4 regions of the Cytobacillus sp. FSL M8-0252 genome follow, and region 1 is predicted to be linked to each of the others. Evidence: a T-box and tRNA genes for the amino acid it is inferred to sense, from the RefSeq annotation. Region 1 holds a T-box; the other regions hold tRNA genes.

The links. A T-box is a leader RNA that pairs with one kind of tRNA and senses whether it is charged. The one in region 1 lies ahead of serS (serine--tRNA ligase), so its partner is inferred to be a tRNA-Ser.
Region 2: it has a tRNA-Ser gene. The T-box ahead of serS (serine--tRNA ligase) is inferred to sense a tRNA for this amino acid. The anticodon was not compared.
Region 3: it has a tRNA-Ser gene. The T-box ahead of serS (serine--tRNA ligase) is inferred to sense a tRNA for this amino acid. The anticodon was not compared.
Region 4: it has a tRNA-Ser gene. The T-box ahead of serS (serine--tRNA ligase) is inferred to sense a tRNA for this amino acid. The anticodon was not compared.

The regions. Positions count from the first base shown of each region.
Region 1 covers NZ_JBBOWZ010000001.1:14,892-20,394, forward strand. The annotation lists gene MKX83_RS00065 (YaaC family protein) at 1-750, opposite strand, end outside; gene guaB (IMP dehydrogenase) at 864-2,327, shown strand; gene MKX83_RS00075 (D-alanyl-D-alanine carboxypeptidase family protein) at 2,617-3,918, shown strand; T-box leader at 3,981-4,206, shown strand; gene serS (serine--tRNA ligase) at 4,258-5,503, shown strand, end outside.
Region 2 covers NZ_JBBOWZ010000001.1:3,970,044-3,975,546, forward strand. The annotation lists gene MKX83_RS20050 (FixH family protein) at 1-126, opposite strand, end outside; tRNA gene MKX83_RS20055 (tRNA-Arg) at 430-503, opposite strand; tRNA gene MKX83_RS20060 (tRNA-Asn) at 519-593, opposite strand; tRNA gene MKX83_RS20065 (tRNA-Ile) at 604-680, opposite strand; tRNA gene MKX83_RS20070 (tRNA-Gly) at 688-758, opposite strand; tRNA gene MKX83_RS20075 (tRNA-Leu) at 776-857, opposite strand; tRNA gene MKX83_RS20080 (tRNA-Cys) at 862-932, opposite strand; tRNA gene MKX83_RS20085 (tRNA-Gln) at 937-1,008, opposite strand; tRNA gene MKX83_RS20090 (tRNA-His) at 1,025-1,100, opposite strand; tRNA gene MKX83_RS20095 (tRNA-Trp) at 1,107-1,180, opposite strand; tRNA gene MKX83_RS20100 (tRNA-Tyr) at 1,184-1,267, opposite strand; tRNA gene MKX83_RS20105 (tRNA-Phe) at 1,281-1,356, opposite strand; tRNA gene MKX83_RS20110 (tRNA-Asp) at 1,376-1,452, opposite strand; tRNA gene MKX83_RS20115 (tRNA-Met) at 1,456-1,529, opposite strand; tRNA gene MKX83_RS20120 (tRNA-Ser) at 1,544-1,636, opposite strand; tRNA gene MKX83_RS20125 (tRNA-Met) at 1,653-1,726, opposite strand; tRNA gene MKX83_RS20130 (tRNA-Ala) at 1,753-1,828, opposite strand; tRNA gene MKX83_RS20135 (tRNA-Pro) at 1,842-1,918, opposite strand; tRNA gene MKX83_RS20140 (tRNA-Arg) at 1,927-2,000, opposite strand; tRNA gene MKX83_RS20145 (tRNA-Gly) at 2,004-2,078, opposite strand; tRNA gene MKX83_RS20150 (tRNA-Leu) at 2,102-2,183, opposite strand; tRNA gene MKX83_RS20155 (tRNA-Lys) at 2,193-2,268, opposite strand; tRNA gene MKX83_RS20160 (tRNA-Thr) at 2,283-2,358, opposite strand; tRNA gene MKX83_RS20165 (tRNA-Val) at 2,374-2,449, opposite strand; tRNA gene MKX83_RS20170 (tRNA-Glu) at 2,454-2,528, opposite strand; rRNA gene rrf (5S ribosomal RNA) at 2,559-2,675, opposite strand; rRNA gene MKX83_RS20180 (23S ribosomal RNA) at 2,946-5,503, opposite strand, start outside.
Region 3 covers NZ_JBBOWZ010000001.1:525,463-530,965, forward strand. The annotation lists gene MKX83_RS02740 (Tex family protein) at 1-1,189, shown strand, start outside; gene cmpA (cortex morphogenetic protein CmpA) at 1,263-1,382, opposite strand; gene MKX83_RS02750 (SprT family protein) at 1,498-1,953, shown strand; tRNA gene MKX83_RS02755 (tRNA-Asn) at 2,045-2,119, shown strand; tRNA gene MKX83_RS02760 (tRNA-Ser) at 2,124-2,214, shown strand; tRNA gene MKX83_RS02765 (tRNA-Glu) at 2,253-2,324, shown strand; tRNA gene MKX83_RS02770 (tRNA-Asp) at 2,340-2,416, shown strand; tRNA gene MKX83_RS02775 (tRNA-Gln) at 2,428-2,502, shown strand; tRNA gene MKX83_RS02780 (tRNA-Lys) at 2,510-2,582, shown strand; tRNA gene MKX83_RS02785 (tRNA-Leu) at 2,598-2,684, shown strand; tRNA gene MKX83_RS02790 (tRNA-Arg) at 2,750-2,826, shown strand; tRNA gene MKX83_RS02795 (tRNA-Pro) at 2,835-2,911, shown strand; tRNA gene MKX83_RS02800 (tRNA-Gly) at 2,937-3,010, shown strand; rRNA gene MKX83_RS02805 (16S ribosomal RNA) at 3,129-4,677, shown strand; rRNA gene MKX83_RS02810 (23S ribosomal RNA) at 5,004-5,503, shown strand, end outside.
Region 4 covers NZ_JBBOWZ010000001.1:3,768,942-3,774,444, reverse strand. The annotation lists rRNA gene MKX83_RS19045 (23S ribosomal RNA) at 1-1,603, shown strand, start outside; rRNA gene rrf (5S ribosomal RNA) at 1,915-2,032, shown strand; tRNA gene MKX83_RS19035 (tRNA-Val) at 2,042-2,117, shown strand; tRNA gene MKX83_RS19030 (tRNA-Thr) at 2,134-2,209, shown strand; tRNA gene MKX83_RS19025 (tRNA-Lys) at 2,224-2,299, shown strand; tRNA gene MKX83_RS19020 (tRNA-Leu) at 2,317-2,401, shown strand; tRNA gene MKX83_RS19015 (tRNA-Gly) at 2,421-2,495, shown strand; tRNA gene MKX83_RS19010 (tRNA-Leu) at 2,502-2,590, shown strand; tRNA gene MKX83_RS19005 (tRNA-Arg) at 2,607-2,680, shown strand; tRNA gene MKX83_RS19000 (tRNA-Pro) at 2,689-2,765, shown strand; tRNA gene MKX83_RS18995 (tRNA-Ala) at 2,789-2,864, shown strand; tRNA gene MKX83_RS18990 (tRNA-Met) at 2,890-2,966, shown strand; tRNA gene MKX83_RS18985 (tRNA-Ile) at 2,980-3,056, shown strand; tRNA gene MKX83_RS18980 (tRNA-Ser) at 3,063-3,155, shown strand; tRNA gene MKX83_RS18975 (tRNA-Met) at 3,169-3,242, shown strand; tRNA gene MKX83_RS18970 (tRNA-Asp) at 3,246-3,322, shown strand; tRNA gene MKX83_RS18965 (tRNA-Phe) at 3,342-3,414, shown strand; tRNA gene MKX83_RS18960 (tRNA-His) at 3,424-3,499, shown strand; tRNA gene MKX83_RS18955 (tRNA-Gly) at 3,502-3,572, shown strand; tRNA gene MKX83_RS18950 (tRNA-Ile) at 3,580-3,656, shown strand; tRNA gene MKX83_RS18945 (tRNA-Asn) at 3,667-3,741, shown strand; tRNA gene MKX83_RS18940 (tRNA-Ser) at 3,745-3,835, shown strand; tRNA gene MKX83_RS18935 (tRNA-Glu) at 3,839-3,910, shown strand; gene glgB (1,4-alpha-glucan branching enzyme) at 4,090-5,503, shown strand, end outside.

The DNA of each region.
Region 1 (5,503 bases):
TAATGGACTTCTTTCGATAGGTAATGAATAATTTTTATTTACAGTATTATATTTGAAATATCGATTGATCTCTTTGTTTTGAGGAAATTTTATATGTTCCTTCGTATAGAGAATATCCTTTTTATCCACCTGTAGTTTTTCGGAAAGAAAAGTAGAAAATCTCGATTCAGTCATATGATAATGATTAAGAATGGTTATTGGGACAAAGAAGTTATCTTTTTCTTTTTTTATATCAATAAATGTTTGTTCTTTTTGGATAGACTGAAACATTATTTCCATCTCTGGGATTTGTCTCAATAAATCAACCATATAAAATTTATCACCTTCTAGATGTTTCATATGGAACATTTTTTCTGCCATATATGGAAATAAGCCACTCTTTTGTAGTTTCACTTCATCTTTTAAAAAGAGGTATTGCTGCTTTTTCTTTTTTCTTGTCGAAACACCATGAGCCAGTACGGAGGTCGTATCTGGATAAAGAGGGTCAATAGTTAAAATACAAGCTTTTATTAGATGAACTAGGCCGTAGAAATAAAGAATAGGTTTAATGATTAACGGGGCAGCGGCGGCTTGTTCATAGTAAACCTTACCGTGTTCAATGTAATATATAAACGGATAAGTATTTTCAAAACTCTTTTGTGATGCTTGTTCAATTCCTTCGTTTTGATAACTTTTTTCTAAAAATGCTTTGGTTGTTTCTGTTGAAAAAAAGGGTAAATATGATTGCCAATTGTTGTAAGAATGCTTCAAAATATACAACCTCCAAATAATCTGAAAAATCCAACTTATAGCAGTGTCCTTGACAGTATTTTGTCCAATTGATAACCTACTAATAATATTTTCATGTTCAGGAGGTCAAAAAAATGTGGGAAACTAAATTTGAAAAAGAAGGTTTAACTTTTGATGATGTACTACTTGTCCCTGCTAAATCTGAGGTATTGCCGAAAGATGTCGATTTGTCGGTGAGACTGTCTGAAAAGGTAAAATTGAATGTTCCAATTATCAGTGCTGGTATGGATACAGTAACTGAAGCTGAAATGGCTATTGCAATGGCACGCCAGGGTGGATTAGGTATTATTCACAAAAACATGTCCATTGAGCAACAGGCAGATTTAGTTGATAAAGTAAAACGCTCTGAGAGTGGCGTTATTTCTGATCCGTTTTTCCTTACTCCCGAACAACAAGTGTATGATGCTGAACATTTAATGGGCAAATATCGTATATCAGGTGTTCCAATTGTAAATAATCTTGACGAACAAAAACTTGTTGGTATTATTACAAACCGTGACCTTCGTTTCATTCAAGATTTCTCTATTAAGATCTCTGATGTAATGACGAAAGAAAACTTAGTAACTGCTTCAGTAGGTACAACGCTACAAGAAGCAGAAAAAATTCTGCAAAAGTATAAAATTGAGAAATTACCTCTTGTTGATGATAATGGTGTTTTAAAAGGACTTATTACTATTAAAGATATTGAAAAAGTCATTGAGTTCCCTAACTCAGCGAAAGATGCACAAGGTCGTTTACTTGCTGGTGCAGCAATCGGTATAACAAAAGATACAATGAAAAGATTAGAGTTACTTGTTAAAGCTCAAGTTGATGTAGTAGTAGTCGATACGGCTCACGGCCACTCAGCGGGCGTTATTAATACAGTAAAAGAAATTAAAGACAAATACCCTGACCTGACAGTTGTAGCAGGTAATGTAGCTACTGCTGAAGGTACACGTGCATTGTTTGAAGCTGGAGCTGATGTTGTAAAGGTAGGTATTGGACCTGGATCTATTTGTACAACTCGTGTGGTAGCAGGTGTTGGCGTGCCACAAATTACAGCGGTATATGATTGTGCAACAGAAGCACGTAAACATGGTAAAGCGATTATCGCTGATGGTGGGATTAAGTATTCAGGAGATATCGTGAAAGCATTAGCTTCTGGTGGACATGCAGTTATGCTAGGAAGTATGTTAGCTGGTGTCTCTGAAAGTCCAGGTGAAACTGAAATTTTCCAAGGACGTCAATTTAAAGTTTATCGTGGAATGGGATCCGTTACTTCTATGGAAAAAGGATCAAAGGATCGTTACTTCCAAGAAGATAATAAGAAATTCGTTCCAGAAGGCATTGAAGGACGTATTCCATTTAAAGGTTCATTAGCAGATACGATTTATCAGTTAGTTGGTGGCGTTCGCTCTGGTATGGGTTACTGCGGGGCAGCAAATTTAGAATTCTTAAGAGAAAATGCACAGTTTATCCGTATGACAGGTGCTGGTCTTAAAGAAAGTCACCCACATGATATCCAAATTACGAAAGAAGCACCAAATTATTCATTATAATTTTTTTTAAAAAGTAAGAGGGCTGGTCCTCTTACTTTTTTTTGCCTGGAAAGATATCAGACTTTCGTCATTGTTAGCAAAACGCACAATGTTTTCTCAGGCGGATTGACCTAAGGAATAGAGAAAGAAAAGGGATGTTCATGAAAACGCCAAGATTAGGAAAAGGTTGTTTGTATCCATGAAGGACATCTTATGATAAAATAACAAAAGCTGAAAAAAAAGTTGGAGGGCTTTGGAATTGAGAAGAAAAGGATATCGTAAAGTTGTTGCAAGTTTCTTGGTGTTGATTATGGTGTTAGGCATTCTTCCAAATGTACATAAAGCAAGTGCAAAAGAAGATATACTTAATATTAATGCAGATGCAGCTATTCTAGTAGATGCAGAAACAGGTAGAGTTTTATACGGGAAAAACATTGATAAGGTGCTTGGTATTGCAAGTATGTCAAAAATGATGACCGAGTATCTTTTATTAGAAGCTATTGATGAAGGTCGAGTATCATGGGATCAAGAGTATGCTGTAAGTGAGTACGTTTGGAAAGTGTCTCATGACACAGCGCTTTCGAATGTTCCTCTTAGAAGAGATGGGACATACAGCATTAAGGAATTATTTGAAGCAATGACTATTTATTCCGCAAATGGAGCAACAATTGCCATTGCTGAGACAATTGCTGGATCTGAAAAGAACTTTGTGCAAATGATGAATGAAAAAGCAGAGGAATTAGGGTTAGAAGATTATAAATTCGTCAATTCTTCTGGTTTAAATAACAAGGATTTAAAAGGTTACCATTCGACAGGTAATGAAGATGAAGAAAATGTGATGTCTGCTAGAGCAACAGCTAAACTAGCGACAACGCTCCTCACGGATTTTCCTCAAGTTTTAGAAACAGCAAGCATTCCTAGAAAAACATTTAGAGAAGGCACTGAAGATAAAATTGATATGGAAAATTGGAACTGGATGTTACCTGAACTGGTCTACGGCTATGAAGGTGTAGATGGGTTAAAGACAGGGACAACTGATTTTGCAGGTTCTTCTTTTACAGGAACAGCTGAACGTGATGGAAAAAGATATGTAACAGTTGTTATGAATGCTAAAGGTGGCGGCGATTCTGGTTATAATCAAGCTAGATTCGACGAAACAAAGAAAATGTTTGATTACGCGTTCTCTAATTTTGATAAAAAAGAGATCGTTCCTGCTGGCTATCAAGTGAAAGATAAAGAAAAACTTGCCGTTGAAAAAGGGAAAGAAAATGCAGTAGCGATTGAATCAAAAGAGGCCATTACATTAACTGTTAAAAATGGTGAAGAAGAGAATTATCAACCAAAGCTTGTGATTAATGAAGATTTATTAAATGATCAAGGTCAATTAACAGCTCCTGTAAAAAAAGGTGATGTTGTTGGTTATTTAACGGTTGAAGATAAAGATGGTAATGCGATTGAATTTTTAAATGCTAACCAAACAAGAGTTGATGTCATCGCTTCTGAATCGGTTGAAAAAGCGAACTGGTTCGTTTTATCTATGCGTGGTGTTGGTGGATTCTTTGGAGATGTTTGGGACAGTGTTGCATCTACTGTTAAAGGTTGGTTTTCTTGAATAATGTAGTTGCATTTGGCTTATAATTATAGTAAATTATGTATTACTAATAAGTTGAATAAAAGAAAGCATAAAGAAGGAAGTAGTATCAAGTACACTTTTGCCATAGAGAGCTGGTGGTTGGTGCAAACCAGACAAAAGCACTTGAGAATCCATCCTTTGCGTAGAGCTTGGAACACATTTTTTGTAAGTAAAAGCTCTCGGGTAAACCTCGTTAAAGATTTAAAGTGAAAAGTATGGACTATACTTTTAACTAGGGTGGCAACGCGGGTAACTCTCGTCCCTTTATAGGGGACGGGAGTTTTTTGTTTTCACAAATTGAATATGGAGGGAAAGGCTATGTTAGATATCAAATATTTAAGAGCTAATTTTGCTGAAGTAAAAGAAAAACTAGAAAAACACCGTGGGGAAGATATTTCTGATCTTGAGAAGTTTGAGGATTTGGATGTAAAACGCCGAGAATTACTTGTAAAAACGGAAGAGCTTAAAAGCAAAAGAAATGAAGTATCACAGCAAGTGGCTGTTTTAAAACGAGAGAAAAAAGATGCGGACCAATTAATTGCTGAAATGAGGCAAGTTGGCGACCAAATTAAGGATTTAGACCATGAGTTACGTGAAGTAGAAGCTGAATTAGAGCTTATCTTACTCAGTATTCCAAACATCCCACATGAAAGTGTACCCGTTGGGGAGACAGAGGATGACAATGTCTTAGCTTGGCAATGGGGAGAAGTAAAGGGATTTGATTTTGAATTTAAACCGCATTGGGATATAGCGACTGAGCTTGGAATATTAGATTTTGAACGAGCAGGAAAAGTAACTGGCAGTCGTTTTGTATTTTATAAAGGGTTAGGTGCTAGATTAGAGCGCGCATTGTATAACTTTATGTTGGACCTCCATACAGAAGAACATGGATACGAAGAAGTGCTACCACCATATATGGTTAATCGTGCAAGTATGACAGGTACAGGACAATTACCAAAATTTGAAGAGGATGCATTTTTAATTGAGAGTGAGGATTATTTCCTTATTCCAACGGCAGAGGTACCAATCACGAATATGCATCGCGATGAAATTTTAAGTGCTGATCAATTACCAATTAATTACGCCGCATTTAGTGCGTGCTTCCGTTCTGAAGCTGGATCAGCTGGCCGTGATACGAGAGGTCTTATTCGTCAGCATCAGTTTAATAAGGTTGAGCTTGTGAAGTTTGTTAAACCAGAAGACTCTTATAACGAGTTGGAGAAATTAACAAAAAATGCAGAGAAGGTATTACAACTGCTTGGTTTACCTTATCGCGTCATGAGTATGTGCACTGCTGATTTAGGATTCACAGCTGCGAAGAAGTACGATATTGAAGTATGGATGCCTAGCTACGATAATTATCGAGAAATTTCTTCTTGTAGTAACTTTGAAGCTTTCCAAGCGAGACGTGCAAATATCCGCTTCCGTCGTGATGCTAAAGGTAAGCCGGAGAATGTTCATACATTAAATGGCTCTGGGTTAGCAGTGGGACGTACAGTCGCTGCGATATTAGAAAATTATCAACAAGCTGATGGTAGTGTGGTTATTCCAGAAGTACTTCGCC
Region 2 (5,503 bases), 4.0 Mb from region 1:
ACTGGCATCGATTGCAGCAGGAACTGATCCTTCCCCACCACTAGAGTTTGCATCATTCTCTGCATTTCCACAAGCAGCAAGAAAAATAATCATAATTACAGAAAAGGTTGATATCCACTTCTTCATAAAAAGCCCCTCTTTCTTAAACATCTAATCTTTCTCATCTATATTACTAATAATATGTGTTAGAAAAGTGAAATAATTTGTTAATGAGAGAAATATGTAAAATAAAGAAAATATAGGTATAAAAAAAGATTTATTTGGAGAAACTTCTATTACAAGTGTAAATCCCCCTTTTTAGCTTCCATTCATGGAAGCTTTTTTTTTGTACTTATCTACAAAGCTTTCAACTAGATGCCTAGAAGCTTAATTTAAAATTAATCATACAAAAAAAGCTCATAAACCTTATAGAAGATTTAAGAGCTTTGACGCGCCTTAGAGGATTCGAACCTCTGACCCACAGCTTAGAAGGCTGTTGCTCTATCCAGCTGAGCTAAAGGCGCAAACTAAAATATGTATGGCTCCGCAGGTAGGATTCGAACCTACGACCGTTCGGTTAACAGCCGAATGCTCTACCACTGAGCTACTGCGGAATAATATAAATGGTGGGCCTAAATGGACTCGAACCATCGACCTCACGCTTATCAGGCGTGCGCTCTAACCAGCTGAGCTATAGGCCCCTATTTAAGCGGGTGAAGGGAATCGAACCCTCATCATCAGCTTGGAAGGCTGAGGTTTTACCACTAAACTACACCCGCATTTAAGAACTTCAACATACCGGTGGTCGGGGTCGAACCGACACTCCCGAAGGAACACGATTTTGAGTCGTGCGCGTCTGCCAATTCCGCCACACCGGCATAAAGGCAACACCCGGATTTGAACCGGGGATAAAGGTTTTGCAGACCTCTGCCTTACCACTTGGCTATGCTGCCATAACTGGGCTAGTAGGGTTCGAACCTACGAATGACGGAATCAAAATCCGTTGCCTTACCACTTGGCTATAGCCCAATAAAATGTTTAAAAATGGGGCGGCTGATGGGAATCGAACCCACGAATGTCGGAACCACAATCCGATGCGTTAACCACTTCGCCACAACCGCCATAATTGGCAGGGGTAGTAGGAATCGAACCCACATCAAAGGTTTTGGAGACCTTCGTTTTACCATTAAACTATACCCCTAGATGGTGGAGGGGGGCAGATTCGAACTGCCGAACCCGAAGGAGCGGATTTACAGTCCGCCGCGTTTAGCCACTTCGCTACCCCTCCAAAAAAGACTAAATGGTGGCTCAGGACGGAATCGAACCGCCGACACAAGGATTTTCAGTCCTTTGCTCTACCGACTGAGCTACTGAGCCAAAATAATAAATATGTAAATGGCGGTCCGGACGGGACTCGAACCCGCGACCTCCTGCGTGACAGGCAGGCATTCTAACCAACTGAACTACCGGACCAGATTGCGGGGGCAGGATTTGAACCTGCGACCTTCGGGTTATGAGCCCGACGAGCTACCGGACTGCTCCACCCCGCGATAATAAATATTAATGGCGGAGGAAGAGGGATTCGAACCCCCGCGGGCTTTAACACCCCTGTCGGTTTTCAAGACCGATCCCTTCAGCCAGACTTGGGTATTCCTCCATTAATAAAAAAGCAATAGCGGCGGAGGGGATCGAACCCCCGACCTCACGGGTATGAACCGTACGCTCTAGCCAGCTGAGCTACACCGCCATAAAATATATTGTTAAAAATTAAATTGGTGGAGCCTAGCGGGATCGAACCGCTGACCTCCTGCGTGCAAAGCAGGCGCTCTCCCAGCTGAGCTAAGGCCCCTAAAAAGTATTCGTGGTCGGGAAGACAGGATTCGAACCTGCGACCCCTTGGTCCCAAACCAAGTGCTCTACCAAGCTGAGCTACTTCCCGAAATAAAACGCGCCCGAGAGGAGTCGAACCCCTAACCTTTTGATCCGTAGTCAAACGCTCTATCCAATTGAGCTACGGGCGCATATGGAGCGGAAGACGGGATTCGAACCCGCGACCCTCACCTTGGCAAGGTGATGTTCTACCACTGAACTACTTCCGCAAATATTCATTATAAAATACTAATGCGGGTGAAGGGAGTCGAACCCCCACGCCTTGCGGCGCCAGATCCTAAGTCTGGTGCGTCTGCCAATTCCGCCACACCCGCAAATATAAATGGTGAGCCATGAAGGACTCGAACCTTCGACCCTCTGATTAAAAGTCAGATGCTCTACCAACTGAGCTAATGGCTCGTACAAAGGACGAGTGGTGCCGGCCAGAGGACTTGAACCCCCAACCTACTGATTACAAGTCAGTTGCTCTACCAATTGAGCTAGGCCGGCAAATAAACACAAAAATGGTGGAGGATGACGGGATCGAACCGCCGACCCTCTGCTTGTAAGGCAGATGCTCTCCCAGCTGAGCTAATCCTCCAAAATGGTGACCCCTACGGGATTCGAACCCGTGTTACCGCCGTGAAAGGGCGGTGTCTTAACCGCTTGACCAAGGGGCCAAAAAATAACCCCAAAAATTGGGGTAGTTTGCCCGGCAGCGTCCTACTCTCACAAGGGGACAGCCCCTAACTACCATCGGCGCTGAGAAGCTTAACTTCCGTGTTCGGTATGGGAACGGGTGTGACCTTCTCGCTATCGCCACCGGACTATGAAATTGTAAGGGAATCGTTCCCTCAAAACTAGGTAATGTTGAAGAAGATATTTATGAGTAATCGCCTATGCGTTGCTGATGCGACTACTTACGTAGTGCTGTCTAGCTGCGGCGGCTTGGAGCCGCCCGCATTTCGTATTGTCCAGCTACAGCGCCTAGGTGCTCGAGGTCATAAGTCAAATTTGTCATGAGGTTAAAGAACAAGCTCCTGTCAAATCTGTCTTATGCTTGTCGCACCTGTGCAAGGCGCTTTCGCTTTTCGTTTTTGGTTAAGTCCTCGATCGATTAGTATTAGTCAGCTACATGTGTCGCCACACTTCCACCTCTAACCTATCAACCTGATCATCTTTCAGGGATCTTACTAGCTTGCGCTATGGGAAATCTCATCTCGAGGGGGGCTTCATGCTTAGATGCTTTCAGCACTTATCCCTTCCGCACATAGCTACCCAGCGATGCCTTTGGCAAGACAACTGGTACACCAGCGGTGCGTCCATCCCGGTCCTCTCGTACTAAGGACAGCTCCTCTCAAATTTCCTGCGCCCACGACGGATAGGGACCGAACTGTCTCACGACGTTCTGAACCCAGCTCGCGTACCGCTTTAATGGGCGAACAGCCCAACCCTTGGGACCGACTACAGCCCCAGGATGCGATGAGCCGACATCGAGGTGCCAAACCTCCCCGTCGATGTGGACTCTTGGGGGAGATAAGCCTGTTATCCCCGGGGTAGCTTTTATCCGTTGAGCGATGGCCCTTCCATGCGGAACCACCGGATCACTAAGCCCGACTTTCGTCCCTGCTCGACTTGTAGGTCTCGCAGTCAAGCTCCCTTGTGCCTTTACACTCTACGAATGATTTCCAACCATTCTGAGGGAACCTTTGGGCGCCTCCGTTACTCTTTAGGAGGCGACCGCCCCAGTCAAACTGCCCACCTGACACTGTCTCCCATCCCGATAAGGGATGTGGGTTAGAATTTCAATACAGCCAGGGTAGTATCCCACCGACGCCTCCACCGAAGCTAGCGCTCCGGCTTCTAAGGCTCCTACCTATCCTGTACAAGCTGTACCAAAATTCAATATCAGGCTACAGTAAAGCTCCACGGGGTCTTTCCGTCCTGTCGCGGGTAACCTGCATCTTCACAGGTACTATAATTTCACCGAGTCTCTCGTTGAGACAGTGCCCAGATCGTTACGCCTTTCGTGCGGGTCGGAACTTACCCGACAAGGAATTTCGCTACCTTAGGACCGTTATAGTTACGGCCGCCGTTTACTGGGGCTTCGATTCAAAGCTTCGCGTGAGCTAACCTCTCCTCTTAACCTTCCAGCACCGGGCAGGCGTCAGCCCCTATACTTCGCCTTGCGGCTTCGCAGAGACCTGTGTTTTTGCTAAACAGTCGCCTGGGCCTATTCACTGCGGCTCATCAAGGCTTTAACACCCTAATGAGCACCCCTTCTCCCGAAGTTACGGGGTCATTTTGCCGAGTTCCTTAACGAGAGTTCTCTCGCTCACCTTAGGATTCTCTCCTCGCCTACCTGTGTCGGTTTGCGGTACGGGCACCTTATTCCTCGCTAGAGGCTTTTCTTGGCAGTGTGGAATCAAGAACTTCGGTACTAAATTTCCCTCGCTATCACAGCTCAAGGTATGTGACCATGGGATTTGCCTCATGGTCCCTCTAACTGCTTAGACGCACATCCAATAGTGCGCTTACCCTATCCTCCTGCGTCCCCCCATCACTCAAACAGAATACGGTGGTACAGGAATATCAACCTGTTGTCCATCGCCTACGCTTTTCAGCCTCGGCTTAGGTCCCGACTAACCCTGAGCGGACGAGCCTTCCTCAGGAAACCTTAGGCATTCGGTGGATGGGATTCTCACCCATCTTTCGCTACTCATACCGGCATTCTCACTTCTAAGCGCTCCACCAGTCCTTACGGTCTAGCTTCAACGCCCTTAGAACGCTCTCCTACCACTGAACATCAACGATGTTCAATCCACAGCTTCGGTGATACGTTTAGCCCCGGTACATTTTCGGCGCGGAGTCACTCGACCAGTGAGCTATTACGCACTCTTTAAATGGTGGCTGCTTCTAAGCCAACATCCTGGTTGTCTAAGCAACTCCACATCCTTTTCCACTTAACGTATACTTTGGGACCTTAGCTGGTGGTCTGGGCTGTTTCCCTCTTGACTACGGATCTTATCACTCGCAGTCTGACTCCCATGGATAAATCTTTGGCATTCGGAGTTTGTCTGAATTCGGTAACCCGATGAGGGCCCCTAGTCCAAACAGTGCTCTACCTCCAAGATTCTTACGCATGAGGCTAGCCCTAAAGCTATTTCGGAGAGAACCAGCTATCTCCAAGTTCGATTGGAATTTCTCCGCTACCCACACCTCATCCCCGCACTTTTCAACGTACGTGGGTTCGGGCCTCCATCCAGTGTTACCTGGACTTCACCCTGGACATGGGTAGATCACCTGGTTTCGGGTCTACGACCACATACTCATTCGCCCTATTCAGACTCGCTTTCGCTACGGCTCCGTCTGTCCAACTTAACCTCGCATGTAATCGTAACTCGCCGGTTCATTCTACAAAAGGCACGCTATCACCCATTAACGGGCTCTAACTACTTGTAGGCACACGGTTTCAGGATCTCTTTCACTCCCCTTCCGGGGTGCTTTTCACCTTTCCCTCACGGTACTGGTTCACTATCGGTCACTAGGGAGTATTTAGCCTTGGGAGATGGTCCTCCCTGCTTCCGACGGGATTTCTCGTGTCCCGCCGTACTCAGGATCCACTCTGGAGGGAACGAAGTTTCAACTACAGGGC
Region 3 (5,503 bases), 510 kb from region 1:
TCCAGCTTATCGTACAGGCTGCAAATTAGCGGTCATTGATGAAACAGGTAAGGTATTAAAGATTGATGTTATCTATCCTCATCCGCCTGTTTCTAAATTAGGTGTAGCCAAAGACAAAGTCCTTTCCATGCTCAAAGCATATGAAGTGAAGATGGTGGCTATAGGTAATGGAACGGCATCAAGAGAGACAGAACAGTTTATTGCTGACTTGCTGAAAGAATTGAATGAAGAAATCTATTATTTAATCGTAAATGAAGCGGGGGCAAGTGTCTATTCCGCATCTGATATTGCACGTGAAGAATTCCCTGACTTTCAAGTTGAAGAAAGAAGCGCTGTTTCAATCGGGAGGAGACTACAAGATCCACTTGCTGAACTAGTAAAAATTGACCCTAAATCAGTTGGTGTCGGTCAATACCAACATGATGTCTCTCAAAAAAGGTTAACGGAATCATTAGATTTTGTTGTCGAGACGGCTGTAAACCAAGTTGGAGTGAATGTGAACACAGCCTCTCCGTCACTATTACAACATGTAGCTGGTTTATCGAAGGCTGTCGCAACGAATATTGTTAAGAAAAGAGAAGAAGAAGGCAAATTTACTAATCGGAAACAATTAAAGAAAATTCCTCGCTTAGGCGCGAAGACGTACGAGCAAGCCATTGGATTCTTGCGAATTGTTGATGGAGAGGAAGCATTAGACAGAACATCGATTCACCCTGAAACCTATGGGGAAGTAAGTAAATTGCTTAAAATGTTAAAGATGAATTCTAACCATTTAGGCTCTGCACAATTAATAGAAGCGTTAAGCCAGTTATCTATAAAAGAAACAGCAGAAGAATTAAATATTGGTGAATTAACGCTCAAGGATATAATTGATGCATTAATGAAACCTGGTCGAGACCCTAGGGATGAATTACCTGCTCCGCTATTAAAGAAAGAAGTATTAAAGCTGGATGATTTGAAGGAAGGGATGGAACTTCAAGGGACCGTCCGAAATGTAGTTGATTTCGGAGCTTTTGTAGATATTGGCGTGAAGCAAGATGGTTTAGTCCATATCTCAAAGCTAAGTAATCGGTTTGTGAAACATCCGTTAGATGTCGTATCTGTTGGTGATGTTGTGACTGTATGGGTCGATTCGGTTGATCAACAAAAAGGCAGAGTAGCGTTAACCATGCTCCAACAAGGTCAATAAATAAGCATAAAAAGCCGTGGGATTTTTCCAACGGCTTTTTATGTAAATCATTGTGGGTTTGAGAAGGAGTTTCCTACGTACCAGAACAATGCTTCTTTCTATAAAAGTACCAGCATTGATTCAATAATTTGATTTGATAACGGTCCTTCTCTAAGAAAGCACGTTTCATTTGGTTCTGTAACCAAACAGGCATGGAATAGCCTCCTTTCTCTCACTTTCCACGGTCCTTTATGCTATGCTAATGTATATCAATTGTATGCGCTTATAGGTTGTCACGTGCTAATTTTATCCTTGAAAGGAGTGAAGAAATGAGTGATAAGGAATTACAAAGGTTAGTTGAAGAGGTATCTTTGAGGTGGTTCGATCTTCCTTTTCGTCATACAGCGAAATTCAATAGTAGATTAAGAACAACCGGAGGACGATATATGCTGTCTGATCACCGCATTGAAATTAATCCGACATATTATCAGCATCTAGGAATGGAAGAATTAGTTGGTATTATTAAACATGAACTATGTCATTACCATCTGCATTTGGCTGGGGCAGGCTATCAACATCGAGATAGTGATTTTCGGAGGCTAATGGCTAAAGTAGGTGCACCAAGGCATTGTTCGTCTTTACCTCAGAAAGTTTCTTACATTATGTATAAATGCAACCAGTGCAATCAACTCTATAGAAGGAAACGTCGAATAAACACAAACAAGTATAGATGTGGCCAATGTATGGGCAAATTAGTGTTAATATCTACTGATAAAAATAATTGAAATTCATGCTTGACTTTTTACATGGTGGTAATTATAATTTAAAGAGTCGATAAGGCAGTGCTTGTTGACTACATATTCTCTTTTAACATATTCCGCAGTAGCTCAGTGGTAGAGCATTCGGCTGTTAACCGAACGGTCGTAGGTTCGAATCCTACCTGCGGAGCCATTTTGGAGAAGTACTCAAGTGGCTGAAGAGGCGCCCCTGCTAAGGGTGTAGGTCGGGCAACTGGCGCGAGGGTTCAAATCCCTCCTTCTCCGCCATTCTTATATACATATTTGTTTTTCTTTTTTTATGTTATGGCCCCTTGGTCAAGCGGTTAAGACACCGCCCTTTCACGGCGGTAACACGGGTTCGAATCCCGTAGGGGTCATCTTTTTAAAGGTTAGGTCCGGTAGTTCAGTTGGTTAGAATGCCTGCCTGTCACGCAGGAGGTCGCGGGTTCGAGTCCCGTCCGGACCGCCATATCTTAATAATGGGCTATAGCCAAGCGGTAAGGCAACGGATTTTGATTCCGTCATTCGCAGGTTCGATCCCTGCTAGCCCAGCCATTTTTATGAGCCATTAGCTCAGTTGGTAGAGCATCTGACTTTTAATCAGAGGGTCGAAGGTTCGAGTCCTTCATGGCTCATCTTAAACAATTTATGCGGTCGTGGCGGAATGGCAGACGCGCTAGGTTGAGGGCCTAGTGGGTGAATAACCCGTGGAGGTTCAAGTCCTCTCGGCCGCACCAAAAAGATTTAAAAAAATACTTGACTCATTAAAATTAGTATGATATTATAATAGAGTTGCTTCAAGGCGCCCGTAGCTCAATTGGATAGAGCGTTTGACTACGGATCAAAAGGTTAGGGGTTCGACTCCTCTCGGGCGCGCCATATACTTACGGGAAGTAGCTCAGCTTGGTAGAGCACTTGGTTTGGGACCAAGGGGTCGCAGGTTCGAATCCTGTCTTCCCGACCATGCAAAACCAACAAATTAATTAAATGCGGGTGTAGTTTAGTGGTAAAACCTCAGCCTTCCAAGCTGATGATGAGGGTTCGATTCCCTTCACCCGCTCCATTACCGAAAAGATTGTTCTTTGAAAACTGAACGAACGTAAAACGTCAAGCGTAATTCTAAAAAAAGCTGATTTATCAGCAACAAAGCACCATAGGTGCAAATGAGCTAATCAAACACTTTATTGGAGAGTTTGATCCTGGCTCAGGACGAACGCTGGCGGCGTGCCTAATACATGCAAGTCGAGCGAATCTGAGGGAGCTTGCTCCCAAAGATTAGCGGCGGACGGGTGAGTAACACGTGGGCAACCTGCCTGTAAGACTGGGATAACTCCGGGAAACCGGGGCTAATACCGGATAATATCTATTTATACATATAATTAGATTGAAAGATGGTTCTGCTATCACTTACAGATGGGCCCGCGGCGCATTAGCTAGTTGGTGAGGTAACGGCTCACCAAGGCGACGATGCGTAGCCGACCTGAGAGGGTGATCGGCCACACTGGGACTGAGACACGGCCCAGACTCCTACGGGAGGCAGCAGTAGGGAATCTTCCGCAATGGACGAAAGTCTGACGGAGCAACGCCGCGTGAGTGATGAAGGTTTTCGGATCGTAAAACTCTGTTGTTAGGGAAGAACAAGTACCGGAGTAACTGCCGGTACCTTGACGGTACCTAACCAGAAAGCCACGGCTAACTACGTGCCAGCAGCCGCGGTAATACGTAGGTGGCAAGCGTTGTCCGGAATTATTGGGCGTAAAGCGCGCGCAGGCGGTTCCTTAAGTCTGATGTGAAAGCCCACGGCTCAACCGTGGAGGGTCATTGGAAACTGGGGAACTTGAGTGCAGAAGAGGAAAGTGGAATTCCAAGTGTAGCGGTGAAATGCGTAGAGATTTGGAGGAACACCAGTGGCGAAGGCGACTTTCTGGTCTGTAACTGACGCTGAGGCGCGAAAGCGTGGGGAGCAAACAGGATTAGATACCCTGGTAGTCCACGCCGTAAACGATGAGTGCTAAGTGTTAGAGGGTTTCCGCCCTTTAGTGCTGCAGCAAACGCATTAAGCACTCCGCCTGGGGAGTACGACCGCAAGGTTGAAACTCAAAGGAATTGACGGGGGCCCGCACAAGCGGTGGAGCATGTGGTTTAATTCGAAGCAACGCGAAGAACCTTACCAGGTCTTGACATCCTCTGACAATCCTAGAGATAGGACTTTCCCCTTCGGGGGACAGAGTGACAGGTGGTGCATGGTTGTCGTCAGCTCGTGTCGTGAGATGTTGGGTTAAGTCCCGCAACGAGCGCAACCCTTGATCTTAGTTGCCAGCATTTAGTTGGGCACTCTAAGGTGACTGCCGGTGACAAACCGGAGGAAGGTGGGGATGACGTCAAATCATCATGCCCCTTATGACCTGGGCTACACACGTGCTACAATGGATGGTACAAAGGGCTGCAAGACCGCGAGGTTTAGCCAATCCCATAAAACCATTCTCAGTTCGGATTGTAGGCTGCAACTCGCCTACATGAAGCCGGAATCGCTAGTAATCGCGGATCAGCATGCCGCGGTGAATACGTTCCCGGGCCTTGTACACACCGCCCGTCACACCACGAGAGTTTGTAACACCCGAAGTCGGTGGGGTAACCTTTTGGAGCCAGCCGCCTAAGGTGGGACAGATGATTGGGGTGAAGTCGTAACAAGGTAGCCGTATCGGAAGGTGCGGCTGGATCACCTCCTTTCTAAGGAATATACGGAATTAACTTGATGTTAGACTGTTCGTTCAGTTTTGAGAGTATAATCTCTCATTTCAATCGTTCTTTGAAAACTAGATAATGTAATGAAGAAGATTACCGAGTAATCGCCACCTTAGTTATTTTCTCTCTATATAATAGTAATAGAGTAGAGATACTAAACTTTTTTTAAAAACACACAACCGTGAGGGTTGTGAGAAGCAAGCAGTTCAAGGAAGCGAGCGAGGAAACACCGGAGTGTGCGTCTTGTGCACATGAGGATGTTGACGAGTGAGCTGACGCCGAAATGCGTAGCTTATCGCAAGCCGAACAATGGTTAAGTTAATAAGGGCGCACGGTGAATGCCTTGGCACTAGGAGCCGATGAAGGACGGGACTAACACCGATATGCTTCGGGGAGCTGTAAGTAAGCTTTGATCCGGAGATTTCCGAATGGGGAAACCCCCTATCCGTTATGGGATAGGATCCATACCTGAATACATAGGGTATGGAAGGCAGACCCGGGGAACTGAAACATCTAAGTACCCGGAGGAAGAGAAAGCAAACGCGATTCCCTGAGTAGCGGCGAGCGAAACGGGATTAGCCCAAACCAAGAGGCTTGCCTCTTGGGGTTGTAGGACATTCTATACGGAGTTACAAAGGAACGAGATAGACGAAGAGGTCTGGAAAGGCCCGCCATAGGAGGTAAAAGCCCTGTAGTTGAAACTTCGTTCCCTCCAGAGTGGATCCTGAGTACGGCGGGACACGAGAAATCCCGTCGGAAGCAGGGAGGACCATCTCCCAAGGCTAAATACTCCCTAGTGACCGATAGTGAA
Region 4 (5,503 bases), 3.8 Mb from region 1:
AATCCCATCCACCGAATGCCTAAGGTTTCCTGAGGAAGGCTCGTCCGCTCAGGGTTAGTCGGGACCTAAGCCGAGGCTGAAAAGCGTAGGCGATGGACAACAGGTTGATATTCCTGTACCACCGTATTCTGTTTGAGTGATGGGGGGACGCAGGAGGATAGGGTAAGCGCACTATTGGATGTGCGTCTAAGCAGTTAGAGGGACCATGAGGCAAATCCCATGGTCATATACCTTGAGCTGTGATAGCGAGGGAAATTTAGTACCGAAGTTCTTGATTCCACACTGCCAAGAAAAGCCTCTAGCGAGGAATAAGGTGCCCGTACCGCAAACCGACACAGGTAGGCGAGGAGAGAATCCTAAGGTGAGCGAGAGAACTCTCGTTAAGGAACTCGGCAAAATGACCCCGTAACTTCGGGAGAAGGGGTGCTCATTAGGGTGTTAAAGCCTTGATGAGCCGCAGTGAATAGGCCCAGGCGACTGTTTAGCAAAAACACAGGTCTCTGCGAAGCCGCAAGGCGAAGTATAGGGGCTGACGCCTGCCCGGTGCTGGAAGGTTAAGAGGAGAGGTTAGCTCACGCGAAGCTTTGAATCGAAGCCCCAGTAAACGGCGGCCGTAACTATAACGGTCCTAAGGTAGCGAAATTCCTTGTCGGGTAAGTTCCGACCCGCACGAAAGGCGTAACGATCTGGGCACTGTCTCAACGAGAGACTCGGTGAAATTATAGTACCTGTGAAGATGCAGGTTACCCGCGACAGGACGGAAAGACCCCGTGGAGCTTTACTGTAGCCTGATATTGAATTTTGGTACAGCTTGTACAGGATAGGTAGGAGCCTTAGAAGCCGGAGCGCTAGCTTCGGTGGAGGCGTCGGTGGGATACTACCCTGGCTGTATTGAAATTCTAACCCACATCCCTTATCGGGATGGGAGACAGTGTCAGGTGGGCAGTTTGACTGGGGCGGTCGCCTCCTAAAGAGTAACGGAGGCGCCCAAAGGTTCCCTCAGAATGGTTGGAAATCATTCGTAGAGTGTAAAGGCACAAGGGAGCTTGACTGCGAGACCTACAAGTCGAGCAGGGACGAAAGTCGGGCTTAGTGATCCGGTGGTTCCGCATGGAAGGGCCATCGCTCAACGGATAAAAGCTACCCCGGGGATAACAGGCTTATCTCCCCCAAGAGTCCACATCGACGGGGAGGTTTGGCACCTCGATGTCGGCTCATCGCATCCTGGGGCTGTAGTCGGTCCCAAGGGTTGGGCTGTTCGCCCATTAAAGCGGTACGCGAGCTGGGTTCAGAACGTCGTGAGACAGTTCGGTCCCTATCCGTCGTGGGCGCAGGAAATTTGAGAGGAGCTGTCCTTAGTACGAGAGGACCGGGATGGACGCACCGCTGGTGTACCAGTTGTCTTGCCAAAGGCATCGCTGGGTAGCTATGTGCGGAAGGGATAAGTGCTGAAAGCATCTAAGCATGAAGCCCCCCTCGAGATGAGATTTCCCATAGCGCAAGCTAGTAAGATCCCTGAAAGATGATCAGGTTGATAGGTTAGAGGTGGAAGTGTGGCGACACATGTAGCTGACTAATACTAATCGATCGAGGACTTAACCAAAAACGAAAAGCGAAAGCGCCTTGCACAGGTGCGACAAGCATAAGACAGATTTGACAGGAGGTTGTTCTTTAACCTCATGACAAATTTGACTTATGACCTCGAGCACCTAGGCGCTGTGGCTGGACAATACGAAATGCGGGCGGCTCCAAGCCGCCGCAGCTAGACAGCACTACGTAAGTAGTCGCATCAGCAACGCATAGGCGATTACTCATAAATATCTTCTTCAACATTACCTAGTTTTCAGAGAATGATTTAAAATTTCTCTTGAAAATATTATTAAAGACGTTATAATAATATATGTCTTTAAAAAGTCCGGTGGCGATAGCGAGAAGGTCACACCCGTTCCCATACCGAACACGGAAGTTAAGCTTCTAAAGCGCCGATGGTAGTTAGGGGCTGTCCCCTTGTGAGAGTAGGACGTTGCCGGGCATACATATTGGAGGATTAGCTCAGCTGGGAGAGCATCTGCCTTACAAGCAGAGGGTCGGCGGTTCGATCCCGTCATCCTCCACCATTTTTTGTGTGTATTTGCCGGCCTAGCTCAATTGGTAGAGCAACTGACTTGTAATCAGTAGGTTGGGGGTTCAAGTCCTCTGGCCGGCACCACTCGTGCTTTGTACGAGCCATTAGCTCAGTTGGTAGAGCATCTGACTTTTAATCAGAGGGTCGAAGGTTCGAGTCCTTCATGGCTCACCATTTGATCATTTTAATATGCGGGTGTGGCGGAATTGGCAGACGCACCAGACTTAGGATCTGGCGCCGCAAGGCGTGGGGGTTCGACTCCCTTCACCCGCACCATTTTTCATTTTAAATATTTGCGGAAGTAGTTCAGTGGTAGAACATCACCTTGCCAAGGTGAGGGTCGCGGGTTCGAATCCCGTCTTCCGCTCCAATATGTGCCGGGGTGGCGGAACTGGCAGACGCACAGGACTTAAAATCCTGCGGTAGGTGACTACCGTACCGGTTCGATTCCGGTCCTCGGCACCATTCTTTTTAAAATTAAGCGCCCGTAGCTCAATTGGATAGAGCGTTTGACTACGGATCAAAAGGTTAGGGGTTCGACTCCTCTCGGGCGCGTTTTGTATCGGGAAGTAGCTCAGCTTGGTAGAGCACTTGGTTTGGGACCAAGGGGTCGCAGGTTCGAATCCTGTCTTCCCGACCACTAGATATACATATATATTTTTAGGGGCCTTAGCTCAGCTGGGAGAGCGCCTGCTTTGCACGCAGGAGGTCAGCGGTTCGATCCCGCTAGGCTCCACCAATTAATTTTATACAATATATTCTATGGCGGTGTAGCTCAGCTGGCTAGAGCGTACGGTTCATACCCGTGAGGTCGGGGGTTCGATCCCCTCCGCCGCTACCATAGATAGAATGATGGACCTTTAGCTCAGCTGGTTAGAGCAGACGGCTCATAACCGTCCGGTCGTAGGTTCGAGTCCTACAAGGTCCACCATTATTCGGAGGAATACCCAAGTCTGGCTGAAGGGATCGGTCTTGAAAACCGACAGGGGTGTTAAAGCCCGCGGGGGTTCGAATCCCTCTTCCTCCGCCATTCATATTATTATCGCGGGGTGGAGCAGTCCGGTAGCTCGTCGGGCTCATAACCCGAAGGTCGCAGGTTCAAATCCTGCCCCCGCAATCTGGTCCGGTAGTTCAGTTGGTTAGAATGCCTGCCTGTCACGCAGGAGGTCGCGGGTTCGAGTCCCGTCCGGACCGCCATTTACATATTTATTATTTTGGCTCAGTAGCTCAGTCGGTAGAGCAAAGGACTGAAAATCCTTGTGTCGGCGGTTCGATTCCGTCCTGAGCCATCTTTTATGGCGGTTGTGGCGAAGTGGTTAACGCATCGGATTGTGGTTCCGACATTCGTGGGTTCGATTCCCATCAGCCGCCCCATTGCGGGTGTAGTTTAGTGGTAAAACCTCAGCCTTCCAAGCTGATGATGAGGGTTCGATTCCCTTCACCCGCTTAAATAGGGGCCTATAGCTCAGCTGGTTAGAGCGCACGCCTGATAAGCGTGAGGTCGATGGTTCGAGTCCATTTAGGCCCACCATTTATATTATTCCGCAGTAGCTCAGTGGTAGAGCATTCGGCTGTTAACCGAACGGTCGTAGGTTCGAATCCTACCTGCGGAGCCATATGGAGAAGTACTCAAGTGGCTGAAGAGGCGCCCCTGCTAAGGGTGTAGGTCGGGCAACCGGCGCGAGGGTTCAAATCCCTCCTTCTCCGCCAGTTGGCCCCTTGGTCAAGCGGTTAAGACACCGCCCTTTCACGGCGGTAACACGGGTTCGAATCCCGTAGGGGTCATAAAAAAGAAGCTGTCAACATAAGTTGACAGTTTCTTTTTTATGTGGCTAACACTTTTTGGATGTTATATTATCTGTCATTAGATGTCAAAATAATTTGAAAAATAACAAGGGATTTTTATACTTAAGACGAATTATTTAAGAAAGAGTAATGTAATACAAGGAGTGGAATGAATTAAGATGAATACAACTGCATACCCCACTGAATTCGAAATGCACTTGTTTCATGAAGGAAGCTTATTTAAGGCATACGAACTGTTTGGATCACACCGTCATAAAGAAGGAGATAATTGGGTTACTTCCTTTACTATCTATGCTCCACATGCCACCTCAATATCATTAGTTGGTTCTTTTAATCATTGGAATGGCGAAGGTTTTTCATTAGATAAAGTAAATAAAGAGGGGATATGGAGAATTCAGCTAGATGGAGATTTAACAGGAGAACTTTATAAATATGCAATTAAGAACAAGGATGAACAAACTTTTTTAAAGGCTGATCCTTTTGCTTTTTGTTCAGAATTACGGCCTAGTACTGCTTCGATTGTTTATTCCTTAGAAGGTTACAAATGGAAGGACCAAGGCTGGCAAAAGGAAAAACAACAAAGGAAAGCATTTTCAGAACCTATGATGATATATGAGATGCACTTAGGTACATGGAAAAAGAGGAATGGCCTTTTATTGACATACAGTGAACTAGCAGAAGAAATCATTCCTTACGTAAAGGAGCATGGTTTTACACATATTGAATTGATGCCTATAATTGAACACCCTTATGATCGTTCATGGGGGTATCAAGGAACAGGCTATTATTCGGCTACTAGTAGATATGGTGAACCAAAAGATTTAATGTTTTTTATTGATCAATGTCATCAAAATAATATTGGTGTTATTTTAGATTGGGTACCAGGACATTTCTGTAGAGATCAACATGGGCTATATTGTTTAGATGGTGAATATGTTTATGAATACGAAACAGAAGCTGATAGGGAAAATTTTGTTTGGGGTACAGCTAATTTTAATTTAAGTAAAACAGAGGTTCATAGTTTCCTCATATCCAATGCTATTTTTTGGATGGAAAAATACCATGTCGATGGATTTAGAATTGATGCAGTATCAAATATCATTTTTTGGCCTAATAACGAGAATAGGGAAAATCCATTTGGTATTCAATTTTTACAGAAATTAAATAAGGCTGTTTTTGCTTATGATCCTTCTATCTTGATGATGGCAGAGGATTCTACAGATTGGCCCCAAGTAACGGCTCCTGTTCACTATGGCGGATTAGGTTTCAGTTATAAATGGAATATGGGGTGGATGAATGATGTATTATCTTATATGGAGAAAGCCCCACATGAACGGCAATACCACCATAATAAAATGACTTTTTCATTAATGTATGCATACTCCGAAAATTTTCTCTTACCGTTATCACATGATGAGGTTGTCCATGGGAAGAAATCCCTGCTAGACAAGATGCCAGGAGATTATTGGCAAAAATTTGCCCAATATCGTTTGCTCTTAGGTTTTATGATGACACATCCAGGTAAAAAGCTGTTATTTATGGGGTTTGAGCTAGGACAATTTGCCGAGTGGA